3 regions of the Kitasatospora cinereorecta genome follow, and region 3 is predicted to be linked to each of the others. Evidence: predicted binding sites of a transcription regulator. Region 3 holds the regulator's gene; each other region holds the start of a gene.

Region 1 (4,259 bases), 1.8 Mb from region 3:
GTGTGACGGTCGGTGTGACGAAGAAGCTGATCGAGGCCGGCCTGCTCGACCCGACCCTGACCACCGTCGTCCTGAACACCGGTGACGGGCTGAAGACGCTGGACGCCGTCGCCCCGACGACCGGCCTGGCGGCCACGATCCGGCCCAGCCTGGAGGCGTTCCGCGCCGCGGGCCTCGCCGCCGCCAACTGACCACCCGAGACCGAAGGAAGGCATCCACATGAGCGTCAAGGTCCGCATCCCCACCATCCTCCGCACCTACACGGGCGGTCAGGCCGAGGTCCCGGCGGAGGGAGCGGTCCTCTCCGAGGTCATCGCGTCCCTGGAGAAGAACCACCCGGGCATCGCGGCCCGCGTCCTGGACGACCAGGGCAAGCTGCGCCGCTTCGTGAACGTGTACGTCAACGACGACGACGTGCGGTTCGAGGGCGGCCTGGAGGCGGCCACCCCGGACGGCGCCGGCATCTCGATCATTCCCGCCGTCGCCGGAGGCTGACCCCCGGACGCGGCGCGCGGGGCCCGAGGGTTCCGCCCGACCGCGTGGTGAACATCATTGCCCCCTCCGCGAGAGAAGCGGAGGGGGCAATTCTGCAGGGTTGAGCACGGTACAGTTGGGGAAGCCCCCTCAGCTGCCCGTGCCGCCCGCATATGAGAATGCGCCCGGTCGCGACAAGAAGCAGCCAAAGTACGTGAACTCTTTGCGGCATAAGTGGCCTTTGCCCGGCCCGACTTGCCCAGGAACATCACGGGTCCTCCCCATCCGGGTGTTCAGGCGTGCCCAGAATTCTCGTCCGATTGACCTGTTGCAGAGGGCAGTTGGGCAGATACATTCAGCCGCGGTCGACGCGTTCCGGCGCACGCCACCCTCTCCTGTCGGAGGGTGAGTTCTGACCCGGGCCCGCGAAGTGCGGACCTGCGCAAGGGCCAGTAATAGGGGAGTTAGGCATGGCTCAGGGCACCGTCAAGTGGTTCAACGCGGAGAAGGGGTACGGCTTCATCGCGGTCGACGGTGGTGCGGATGTTTTCGTCCACTACAGCGCGATCCAGATGGACGGGTACCGCACCCTCGAAGAGGGTCAGCGAGTTGAATTCGAGATCTCGCAGGGCCAGAAGGGGCCGCAGGCGGACATGGTCAAGCTCGCCGTCGGCTGAGCTCGGCGCGGTCGGCCAACGACACTACTCACGCACGCAGGGTCCGTACCTCCGAAGAGGGGGGTACGGGCCCTGCGTGCGTCCGTGTGCCCCCTCGCCGCTGTCCACGGACGGGGGTGACGCTTGCACTCGCAGGGGTCGAGTGCTAATCATTGGCGTTAGCACTCTCCAGGTGAGAGTGACAGAACTTGGACCGGGCCGGTGAGGCCCGCAGGCTCTGTGGGGCAAGGAACCACAGAGCACGCTGGCCGTCCGTCGCGGGCGCCTCTCGGTCCGGAGAAATCCACCCCTGTCCGGGAGGACCACTTCACATGGCCAAGATCATCGCGTTCGACGAGGAGGCACGGCGCGGTCTCGAGCGCGGGATGAACCAGCTCGCCGACGCCGTCAAGGTCACCCTCGGCCCCAAGGGCCGAAACGTCGTCCTCGAGAAGAAGTGGGGCGCGCCCACGATCACCAACGATGGTGTTTCCATCGCCAAGGAGATCGAGCTCGAGGACCCGTACGAGAAGATCGGTGCGGAGCTGGTCAAGGAGGTCGCCAAGAAGACGGACGACGTCGCCGGCGACGGTACGACCACCGCCACCGTTCTCGCCCAGGCGCTCGTCCGTGAGGGCCTGCGCAACGTCGCCGCGGGTGCCAACCCGATGGCTCTCAAGCGTGGCATCGAGAAGGCCGTCGAGGCCGTCTCCGCCGCTCTGCTGGAGCAGGCGAAGGACGTGGAGACCAAGGAGCAGATCGCTTCGACGGCCTCCATCTCCGCCGCCGACACCGAGATCGGCGCCAAGATCGCCGAGGCGATGGACAAGGTCGGCAAGGAAGGCGTCATCACCGTCGAGGAGTCCCAGACCTTCGGTCTGGAGCTCGAGCTCACCGAGGGTATGCGCTTCGACAAGGGCTACATCTCGGCGTACTTCGCCACCGACATGGAGCGTATGGAGGCGTCGTTCGACGACCCGTACATCCTGATCGTCAACTCCAAGATCAGCAACGTGAAGGACCTCCTTCCGCTGCTGGAGAAGGTCATGCAGTCGGGCAAGCCCCTGCTGATCATCGCGGAGGACGTCGAGGGCGAGGCCCTGTCGACCCTGGTCGTCAACAAGATCCGTGGCACCTTCAAGTCCGTCGCCGTCAAGGCTCCGGGCTTCGGTGACCGCCGCAAGGCCATGCTCGGCGACATCGCCATCCTCACCGGTGGCACCGTCATCTCCGAGGAGGTCGGTCTCAAGCTGGAGAACGCCGGCCTGGACCTGCTGGGCACCGCCCGCAAGGTCGTCATCACCAAGGACGAGACGACGATCGTCGACGGTGGCGGCGACAGCGACCAGGTGCAGGGTCGCGTCAAGCAGATCCGTGCCGAGATCGAGAACTCCGACTCGGACTACGACCGCGAGAAGCTCCAGGAGCGCCTCGCGAAGCTGGCCGGCGGCGTGGCCGTCATCAAGGCCGGCGCCGCCACCGAGGTGGAGCTCAAGGAGCGCAAGCACCGCATCGAGGACGCGGTGCGCAACGCCAAGGCCGCCGTCGAGGAGGGCATCGTCGCCGGTGGTGGCGTGGCTCTGCTCCAGGCCTCGGCCGTCTTCGACAAGCTCGACCTGACGGGCGACGAGGCCACCGGTGCCAACGCCGTCAAGCTCGCGCTGGAGGCCCCGCTCAAGCAGATCGCCGTCAACGGTGGTCTCGAGGGTGGCGTCATCGTCGAGAAGGTCCGCAACCTGCCGATCGGTCACGGCCTCAACGCCGCGACCGGCGAGTACGTGGACATGATCGCCGAGGGCATCATCGACCCGGCGAAGGTCACGCGCTCCGCCCTGCAGAACGCCGCGTCCATCGCCGCGCTCTTCCTCACCACCGAGGCCGTCATCGCCGACAAGCCGGAGAAGGCCTCCGCGGCCGCTCCGGGCGGCATGCCGGGCGGTGACATGGACTTCTGATCCCTCGGGATCAGCGGCTCCACGCAGTACCTGTTCGACGCCGGCCCCCGGGATCCGTCCCGGGGGCCGGCGTCGTTCCCCGGCCGGGGCGGTACCGGATACTGATGGCCCCGTGCACCCACCCAGAAGGAGCGCGCACCGGTGACGACCGACTCCCGGACAGGGCCGCCCAGCTCCGGCAGCGAGCGCGAGACTCTGCGGGCTTTTCTCGACTACCACCGCGCCACCCTGGCCATGAAGTGCGAAGGACTGGACGACGAGGAACTGCGGCAGCGGTCGATGCCCCCGTCCAGGCTCTCGCTGCTCGGGCTGGTGCGGCACATGGCCGAGGTCGAACGGGCCTGGTTCCGCCGCGTGTTCGAGGACAACGAGGCGCCGATGCTCTGGTCCGACCGGATCGACTTCCAGGCCGCGTACGACGCGAGCGCCTCGACCAGGCAGGAGGCGTTCGGCGCCTGGGAGGCAGAGGTGGAGAACTCGCGCCGCGTCGAGCGGGACGCCGGGTCCCTGGATCTGCTGGGCTTCCAGCCCCGCTGGCAGAAGGAGGTGTCGCTGCGGATGGCGATGGTGCACGTGCTCCTGGAGTACGGCCGCCACAACGGGCACGCGGACTTCCTGCGCGAGGGCGTCGACGGGACCGTGGGGGCCTGAGGCTCCGGGATCCGGGCCGCCGCGCGTCCCCAGTGTGGCCCGCACCCCCTGACGAGGGCCGCGGGCCACAGCGGTGCCGCGTCACCGGCCCGCCCTAGGGGTGGCGGGGACCTCAGCGGCGGTCGAGACCGCCGCGCGCGATGACGCCCGCGTACCAGCGGGCGCTGTCCTTCGGGGTGCGGCGCTGGGTCGCGAAGTCGACGTGGACGATGCCGAACCGCTTGCTGTAGCCGTACGCCCACTCGAAGTTGTCCAGCAGCGACCACAGGAAGTACCCGCGTACGTCCGCGCCGTCGCCGATCGCACGGTGTACGGCCGACAGGTGCGCGTCCAGGTACGCCACCCGTTCCGGGTCGTGGACCTGGCCCGACGGGTCGGCGTAGTCCTCGTACGCGGCGCCGTTCTCGGTGACCATCAGCGGCAGGCCGGGGAGTTCCTCGCGGAGCCGGGACAGGAGCTCGTACAGGCCGTCCGCGTCCACCGGCCAGTCCATCGCGGTGCGGGGCCCGTCCGCGGGGGTGAA
Region 2 (4,259 bases), 2.1 Mb from region 3:
CCGCACGTACGGCCCGCGGTAGCAAACCCGCCCCGGGGCGGGTACCCCGCGCGACGGCCGAGGCCCGGTGCCCCCGCGACGGGGGTACCGGGCCTCGGCTGCGTACGGACGTACTAGTGGGAGTGGCCGTGGCCGTGACCGGCGTCGGCCTCTTCCTCGGCCGGCTTCTCGACGACCAGGGTCTCGGTCGTGAGCAGCAGCGACGCGATGGACGCGGCGTTCTCCAGGGCGGAGCGGGTGACCTTGACCGGGTCGATGACGCCGGCCTTCACCAGGTCGCCGTACTCGCCGGTGGCGGCGTTGAAGCCCTGCCCCTTGTCGAGGTCGGCGACCTTCGAGGTGATGACGTAGCCCTCGAGGCCCGCGTTCTCCGCGATCCAGCGCAGCGGCTCGACGGCGGCGCGGCGCACGACCGCGACACCCGTGGCCTCGTCGCCGGTCTTGCCGAGGTTGCCCTCGAGGACCTTGACGGCGTGGACCAGAGCGGAGCCACCACCGGAGACGATGCCCTCCTCGACCGCGGCGCGGGTCGCGGAGATGGCGTCCTCCAGACGGTGCTTCTTCTCCTTGAGCTCCACCTCGGTGGCGGCGCCGACACGGATCACGCACACGCCGCCGGCCAGCTTCGCGAGGCGCTCCTGGAGCTTCTCGCGGTCCCAGTCGGAGTCCGTGGACTCGATCTCGGCCTTGATCTGGTTGACGCGGCCCTTGACGTCGGCGGAGTCGCCGCCGCCGTCGACGATGGTCGTGTCGTCCTTCGAGACGGTGACGCGGCGGGCGGTGCCCAGCACGTCCAGACCGGCCTGGTCGAGCTTGAGGCCGACCTCCTCGGCGATGACGGTCGCACCGGTGAGGGTGGCGATGTCGCCGAGCATGGCCTTGCGGCGGTCACCGAAGCCCGGGGCCTTCACCGCGACGGCGTTGAAGGTGCCACGGATCTTGTTGACGACGAGGGTGGAGAGCGCCTCGCCCTCGACGTCCTCGGCGATGATCAGCAGCGGCTTGGAGCCACCCGCCTGGATGACCTTCTCCAGCAGCGGGAGCAGCTCCTGGATGGAGCCGATCTTGCCCTGGTGGATCAGGATGTACGGGTCGTCGAGGACGGCCTCCATACGCTCCTGGTCGGTCACCATGTACGGGGAGAGGTAGCCCTTGTCGAAGGCCATGCCCTCGGTGAACTCGAGGTCCAGGCCGAAGGTGTTGGACTCCTCGACGGTGATGACACCGTCCTTGCCGACCTTGTCCATCGCGTCCGCGATGAGCTCGCCGACCTGGCTGTCCTGCGCGGAAAGCGCGGCCACTGCGGCGATGTCGGACTTGTCGTCGATCGGGCGGGCGGTCGCGAGGAGCTCCTCGGACACGGCCTTCACGGCGGCGTCGATGCCCTTCTTCAGGGCGGCCGGGGACGCGCCCGCGGCAACGTTGCGCAGACCTTCGCGGACGAGCGCCTGGGCCAGCACGGTGGCGGTGGTGGTGCCGTCACCCGCTACGTCGTTGGTCTTGGTCGCCACCTCCTTCACCAGCTGCGCACCGAGGTTCTCGTACGGGTCGTCGAGCTCGACCTCGCGCGCGATGGTGACACCGTCGTTGGTGATGGTGGGAGCGCCGAACTTCTTGTCGATGACGACGTTGCGGCCCTTCGGACCGATCGTCACCTTCACCGTGTCGGCAAGCTTGTTGACGCCGCGCTCAAGGGCGCGACGGGCGTCCTCGTCGAACTTCAGAATCTTCGCCATGGGCTGAGCTGTCCTCTCAAACGAACTGCGCCCCTCGCCACCCGGCTAGTTATTTCGCAGGGGGCCAGGGGCGCAGAACAGAAGCAAACGTGGGTGAATTACTTCTCGATGATCGCGAGAACGTCGCGCGCCGAGAGGACGAGGTACTCCTCGCCGTTGTACTTCACCTCGGTGCCGCCGTACTTGCTGTACAGAACGACATCGCCGGTCTTGACGTCGAGCGGAAGGCGCTCGCCGTTCTCGAAGCGGCCCGGGCCCACGGCCAGGACGACGCCCTCCTGGGGCTTCTCCTTGGCGGTGTCCGGAATGACCAGGCCGGAAGCCGTGGTCTGCTCGGCGTCGAGCGGCTGGACCACAATGCGGTCCTCGAGCGGCTTGATCGCAACCTTGGAGCTGGTGGTCGACACGATCCGGTCTCCCCCTTCGGAGATCTCACGGGGTTTAACAGTCTGTGGGTGGCGACCAGGTCGATCCGTCGTCGCGGGTGCCGGACCTGCCCTGTCGCACAGTGGTGCTGGCACTCTCCAGTGGGGAGTGCCAGACCTGAGACTATGACCGCGATTAGCACTCGGTCAAGCGGAGTGCCAATTCACCACCCTCGCGTGGCGCGCTCGGACCGGCGTGCGCCCCGACGACGCGGAAGGGGGCGGGCGTGTTCCGGGCGGAGAACGGCCCCTCAGACGTAGTCCTCCAGCCTGGCCACGGCGTACCCCTTGCCCGTGATCGTCTTCATGACGTGGCGGACCATGTCGGTCATGGACCCCTTCCACGCCTCCGGCCCGCGGAAGTGGGTGAGGATGATGTCGCCGGGGTGCAGGTCACGGTCCCACTCGCGCCACTCCATGTGGTCGGGGAACGCCTCGGCCGCCCAGAGGGGCACGGCCTTGATGCCGCAGGACTTGGCGATGCGCAGGGTGTCGCCGTTGTAGTTGCCGAACGGCGGCCTGAAGAGGGTGGGCCGCTTCCCGAAGTACTTCTCGATCTTGTCCTGTTCGCCGCAGATCTCCCGCCGCTGGTCGGCCTTCGAGAGCCCCGGCAGATAGCGGTGGTTGAGGGTGTGGTTGCTGAGGGTGACGCCGCGCGCCTGCATGTCCTTGAAGTAGCCGTAGTCGTCGCTGACGACGTAGTCGCTGAGGAAGGCGCTGTACGGGATGTCCAGCTCCGTCATCATCTTCAGCAGTTCAGGGCCCTTCTCCGCACCGTCGTCCATCGTCAGGAAGACGATCCGCTCCTTGGTCGGGACGGTGGTGAAGACCGGGGGCAGCGCGTCCCCGCCCTCGACCTCGAAACCCTCACGGGTGGTGATGCGCGGCTTCTCGGCGGGCGGCGCCGGGGGGAGCAGCGGGACCTCGGCCAGCCCCCACTTCTTCGCGGCTGCCGCGCGCGCGGCCCGCTGCCGCTTCAGCCGCTCGGCGTAGGCCTCCGGCGCCGGGGCCGCCTCGGCGGCGTCCGCCCCGGGCCGTCCCGCGCCCGGATCGGCCTGCCGCCCCCGGCCGGCCCCGTCGCCGCCGGCTCCTTCGGCGCATGCGGAGGCGACGGCGGCGACCAGCAGGGCCGCCAGAACCGCGCGGACCGGTCTGTGCCGTTTCATGGCGTATTTTTCGTTTTGTCGTACTGGCTGCATGGCGCCGCATCCTGCCAGCCGGTCGACGGCCCCCCGCCCCGACACCTCCGGCGGGCCCGGCCCGTCCCCCGGCTGGCTCACAATGGACCGGTGAACGACCAACCCCCCGCAGACGCTTCCGACCCGCTCGCCGCGTTCGCCGCCCTGCGCACCCCCGAGGGCGCCGCGCTGCTGGCGGAGTTGCGCGACCACGACCCGGCTCAGGAGCTGGCCACGGCGACCCGGCTGCGCCGCACCCACCCGGCCGGACTGGTGTCGGCGGCGCTCGGCCAGGCGCGGCTGCGGCAGCGCGCGGTGGCAAAGTTCGGGGCGGCGGACGCGTACCGGATGTTCTTCACCCCGAACGGCGTGGAGCAGGCGACCCGGACCTCGGTCGCCACCTGTCGCGCCGAGCGGTTCGCGGGACTCGGCGGCGTACGGAGTGTGGCCGACCTGTGCTGCGGGATCGGCGGCGACGCGATCGCGCTGGCCAGGGCCGGCATCTCCGTACTGGCCGTGGACCGCGACCCGCTGACCGCGGAGGTGGCCCGCGCCAACACCGTCGCGCTGGGCCTCCAGGACCTGGTCGAGGTGCGGTGCGCGGACGTCACGGAGATCGACACCTCCGGGTACGACGCGGTCTTCGTCGACCCGGCCCGGCGTGGCGGACGCGGCCGGATCTTCGACCCCGAGTCCTACTCACCGCCGCTCTCCTGGGCGACCGGGGCCGCGCTCAGGGCCCCCCGCGCGGCGCTGAAGATCGCCCCGGGTGTCCCGCACGAGGCGATCGGCCCCCGGGCCGAGGCCGAGTGGATCTCGGACGGCGGCGATGTGAAGGAGGCCGTGCTCTGGTTCGGCGAGGGCTTCACCCCCGGGCGCTTCCGGGCCACCCTGCTCCCGTCCGGCGCGACCCTGACCAC
Region 3 (4,259 bases):
ACAGGCCCTGCTGGCCCGGCTGGAACTGACCGGTGGGCCGCTCCTCGCCGCGCAGCTTCGCGAGCTCCCGCAGGAGGCGCTCCTGCTCGGGATCCATCTTCGTCGGGGTCATGACCTCGACGTGCACGATGAGGTCGCCGCGCCCGCCGCCGCGCAGATGCGTGATGCCGCGCCCGTGCAGCGGGACCGACTGGCCGGACTGGGTGCCGGGCCTGATGTCGATCTCCTCCAGCCCGTCCAGCGTCTCCAGCGGCACCTGGGTACCGAGCGCCCCGGCTGTCATCGGGATGGTGACGGTGCAGTGCAGGTCGTCGCCGCGCCGCTGGAACACCGCGTGCGCCAGCTCGTGGATCTCGACGTACAGATCGCCGGCCGGGCCGCCGCCGGGGCCGACCTCTCCCTCGCCCGCGAGCTGGATGCGGGTGCCGTTGTCGACGCCCGCGGGAATCTTCACGGTGAGGGTGCGCCGCGAGCGGATGCGGCCGTCACCGGCGCACTCGGGGCACGGGGTCGGCACGACGGTGCCGAAGCCCTGGCACTGCGGGCAGGGCCGCGAGGTCATGACCTGGCCGAGGAAGGACCGGGTGACCTGGGAGACCTCGCCGCGGCCGCGGCACATGTCACAGGTCTGCGCGGAGGTGCCGGGGGCCGCGCCCTCGCCACTGCAGGTCGTACAGACGACCGCCGTGTCGACCTGGATGTCCTTGGTCGTGCCGAAGGCCGCCTCGTTGAGGTCGATCTCCAGCCGGATCATGGCGTCCTGGCCGCGCCGGGTCCGCGAACGGGGCCCGCGCTGGCCGGCGTTGCCGAAGAACGCGTCCATGATGTCGCTGAAGTTGCCGAAGCCGCCGGCTCCGAAGCCGCCCGCGCCGCCGCCACCGCCGGAGGCGGACAGCGGGTCGCCGCCGAGGTCGTAGACCTGCTTCTTCTGCGGGTCCGACAGCACCTCGTAAGCGGCGTTGATCTCCTTGAACCGCTCCTGGGTCTTCGGATCCGGGTTGACATCCGGGTGCAGCTCGCGGGCGAGCCTGCGGAATGCCTTCTTGATCTCGTCCTGAGATGCGTCGCGGCGCACGCCGAGTACGGCGTAGTAGTCCGTGGCCACTTACGACTCCGCCAGGATCTGTCCGACGTAACGTGCCACTGCGCGTACCGCTCCCATCGTTCCGGGGTAGTCCATGCGGGTCGGTCCGACCACGCCGAGTTTGGCGACTGCCTCGTCGCCCGAACCGTAGCCGACCGCGACGACGGACGTGGAGGTGAGGCCCTCGTGGGCGTTCTCGTGCCCGATCCGTACGGTCATGCCTGAGTCCGTGGCCTCACCGAGCAGCTTCAGCAGGACGACCTGTTCCTCCAGCGCTTCCAGCACCGGCCGGATCATCACAGGGAAGTCGTGCCCGAAGCGGGTGAGGTTGGAGGTGCCGCCGATCATCAGCCGCTCCTCCGTCTCTTCGACCAGAGTTTCGAGAAGGACGGAGAGCACCGTCGAGACGGTCCCCCGGTCCTCGTTCTCGAAGGACTCCGGCAGGTCCTGCACCAGTTGCGGAACGTCCGTGAAACGGCGTCCGACGACCCGGCTGTTGAGCCGGGCCCGCAGATCGGCGAGAGAGGTCTCGCCGAACGGGGCGGGGCAGTCGATCATACGCTGTTCGACCCGGCCCGTATCCGTGATCAGTACGAGCATCAGGCGGGCCGGAGCGAGCGAGAGCAGTTCCACGTGCCGCACCGTCGAACGGGTCAGCGAGGGGTACTGCACGACGGCGACCTGCCGGGTCAGCTGCGCGAGCAGCCGGACCGTGCGGCCCACGACGTCGTCGAGGTCGACCGCGCCGTCGAGGAAATTCTGGATGGCCCGGCGCTCCGGCGAGGACAGGGGCTTGACGCCCGCGAGCCTGTCGACGAAGAGCCGGTATCCCTTGTCCGTGGGGATGCGCCCCGCACTGGTGTGGGGCTGGGCGATGAAGCCCTCGTCCTCCAGCACGGCCATGTCGTTGCGGACGGTGGCCGGGGAGACCCCGAGTCTGTGCCGCTCCGTGAGCGCCTTGGAGCCCACGGGCTCCTCGGTGCCGACATAGTCCTGGACGATGGCGCGCAGCACTTCGAGTCTGCGTTCGCTGAGCATCGCGCACACCTCCAGCTGTGGTTCTCCGGTGTCTGTCTGGCACTCTGTGCGTTCGAGTGCCAGCAATCCCCCCCGGTCAGTGTACGGGGGCGGGGTGGGGCCGGGGCAAGGGCGACCGGCCACGCTGTCGCGGGAGTGCGCAGGTCGTTGCCGATAGCGTCGCCTCATGGACGCCTCTTGGGAAGACTTCGGCTGGGAGCGGTTGGGCAACGGTACGGGACGCCGGCGCCTTCCCGTCTGGGACGCGACCGCCGCTCTGGTGGCGGGAGCGGACGGTGTGCTGCTCTACGACACGGGTTCGACACTCCGCGAGGGGGCCGAGCTGCGGGCCCAGGCGGAGGCCCTGTTCGGCCGGAGGGTGACGCATATCGCACTGAGCCATCCCCACTTCGACCATGTGCTGGGCACCGCCGCGTTCGCCGGGGCGGAGGTCTACGGGGCGGTCGGCACGGCGGAGCTGCTGGGTCACGGGGCGGCGGAGCTGCGTGCGGACGCGGTGCGGCACGGCATGAGCGAGGAGGACGCCACCGCGGCGACGGACGTGCTCGTGGCGCCGCACCACCAGGTGAGCGGGGAGTGGACGCTCGACCTGGGCGGCGGGCTCCAGGTGCTGCTGGCCAACGTGGGCCCGGGTCACACCGGCCACGACCTCGCGGTGCTGGTGCCGGGATCCCCCGTCGTGGTGCTCTGCGGCGATCTGGTCGAGGAGTCCGGCGAGCCGCAGGCAGGCCCGGACGCGGTCCCGTCGCACTGGCCGGCCGCACTGGACCGGCTGCTGGAGCTGGGCGGCGAGGACGCGCTGTACGTGCCGGGGCACGGCGCGGTGGTGGACGCCGCGTTCGTACGGGCGCAGCGCGACCGGCTGGCCACCGGTCACGGCGTGTCCTGAGCGGGCCGCCCTCTATCGTCGTGCCATGCGCAGCTACCAGCCGGACCTGACTCCGCCGTGGAAGAGGTCAGCCCCCGCCCCCGAGGTCCCCGCCGAGCCCGATCTGGTCGTGGAGGAGGCGGTCAGCGGCTTCTGCGGTGCGGTGATCCGGTGCGAGAGGACGGCCCAGGGGCCCACGGTCACGCTGGAGGACCGCTTCGGCAAGCACCGGGTGTTCCCGATGGAGCCGCGCGGCTTCCTGCTGGAGGGCCGGGTGGTCACCCTCGTACGCCCGTCGGCCGGCGGGCCCGCACGTCCGGCCCGGACCGCCTCCGGTTCGGCGGCGGTCCCGGGCGCGCGGGCACGGGTGGCCCGGGCCGGACGGATCTACGTCGAGGGCCGGCACGACGCCGAGCTGGTCGAGCGGGTCTGGGGCGACGACCTGCGCATCGAGGGCGTGGTCGTGGAGTACCTGGAGGGTATCGACGACCTCCCGGCGATCGTGCGCGCGTTCTCCCCGGGCCCGGACGCCCGGCTCGGCGTCCTGGTCGACCATCTGGTGCCGGGCTCCAAGGAGTCCCGTATCGCCGCCGAGGTCACGGACGCGGACGTCCTGGTCGTGGGGCACCCGTACGTCGACGTGTGGGAGGCGGTGAAGCCGTCGTCCGTGGGGATCCCCGGGTGGCCGGCGGTGCCGCGCGGCCAGGACTGGAAGACGGGGGTGTGCCGGGCGCTGGGGTGGCCGCAGAACACGGGTGCGGCCTGGCAGCACATCCTGTCCAGGGTCGGCTCGTACAAGGATCTGGAACCGCAACTGCTGGGCCGCGTGGAGGAATTGATCGACTTCGTCACCCTTCCGGCCTGATGTCACGAGGCCGTTGACGAGGATCCGGTACCGATCCCCATGAATGGCTGCGGCACATGCGCACCATCGGTTATTGAGGGGGGAGGGCTCGGCGGGCCCGGCGTGCTCGATGTCTTCCACGGGCCCGGCGTGCGCGCGGGGGCCGGCGTGTTCAGCGGGCTGAGGGGGAGGCCGGGGGCGGATGGCGCGCGAAGTGTGGCGGGACAGTGCGGAGAACGAGGCGGCTTCCGCCGTCTTCCACCTGATGCAGGAACTGATCGACCAGTACCGGGTCAACCGGCCCGTGATGCCCCTCGTCGTGGCGCAGGCCGCGGACGCGGGCGCCGGGCCGGACATCGACGCCAGGGTGGAGCAGATCATCCTGCAGGTCCACCGGGCGAACCAGCTGCGCCGTGTCCCGGTGA

The links. Region 3 encodes HrcA, which represses chaperone genes, less so after heat shock. Its sites were predicted from a motif close to TTNGCACTCNGNNNNNCNGAGTGCNAA; they were not measured.
Region 1: groL (chaperonin GroEL) is a predicted target of HrcA. The motif match lies at 1,274-1,300, and genes of this name have one in related genera.
Region 2: groES (co-chaperone GroES) is a predicted target of HrcA. The motif match lies at 2,298-2,324, and genes of this name have one in related genera.

The regions. Positions count from the first base shown of each region.
Region 1 is NZ_JBHSJP010000001.1:4,039,912-4,044,170, forward strand. It holds gene thrC (threonine synthase) at 1-191, shown strand, start outside; gene ACFPN0_RS18640 (MoaD/ThiS family protein) at 220-495, shown strand; gene ACFPN0_RS18645 (cold-shock protein) at 945-1,151, shown strand; gene groL (chaperonin GroEL) at 1,463-3,085, shown strand; gene ACFPN0_RS18655 (DinB family protein) at 3,227-3,736, shown strand; gene ACFPN0_RS18660 (GH1 family beta-glucosidase) at 3,849-4,259, opposite strand, start outside.
Region 2 is NZ_JBHSJP010000001.1:4,338,239-4,342,497, reverse strand. It holds gene ACFPN0_RS20190 (SDR family NAD(P)-dependent oxidoreductase) at 1-22, shown strand, start outside; gene groL (chaperonin GroEL) at 114-1,736, opposite strand; gene groES (co-chaperone GroES) at 1,835-2,143, opposite strand; gene ACFPN0_RS20175 (polysaccharide deacetylase family protein) at 2,413-3,327, opposite strand; gene ACFPN0_RS20170 (THUMP-like domain-containing protein) at 3,451-4,259, shown strand, end outside.
Region 3 is NZ_JBHSJP010000001.1:2,241,529-2,245,787, forward strand. It holds gene dnaJ (molecular chaperone DnaJ) at 1-1,105, opposite strand, end outside; gene hrcA (heat-inducible transcriptional repressor HrcA) at 1,106-2,122, opposite strand; gene ACFPN0_RS10390 (MBL fold metallo-hydrolase) at 2,289-3,011, shown strand; gene ACFPN0_RS10395 (DUF3097 domain-containing protein) at 3,037-3,855, shown strand; gene ACFPN0_RS10400 (ABC transporter substrate-binding protein) at 4,037-4,259, shown strand, end outside.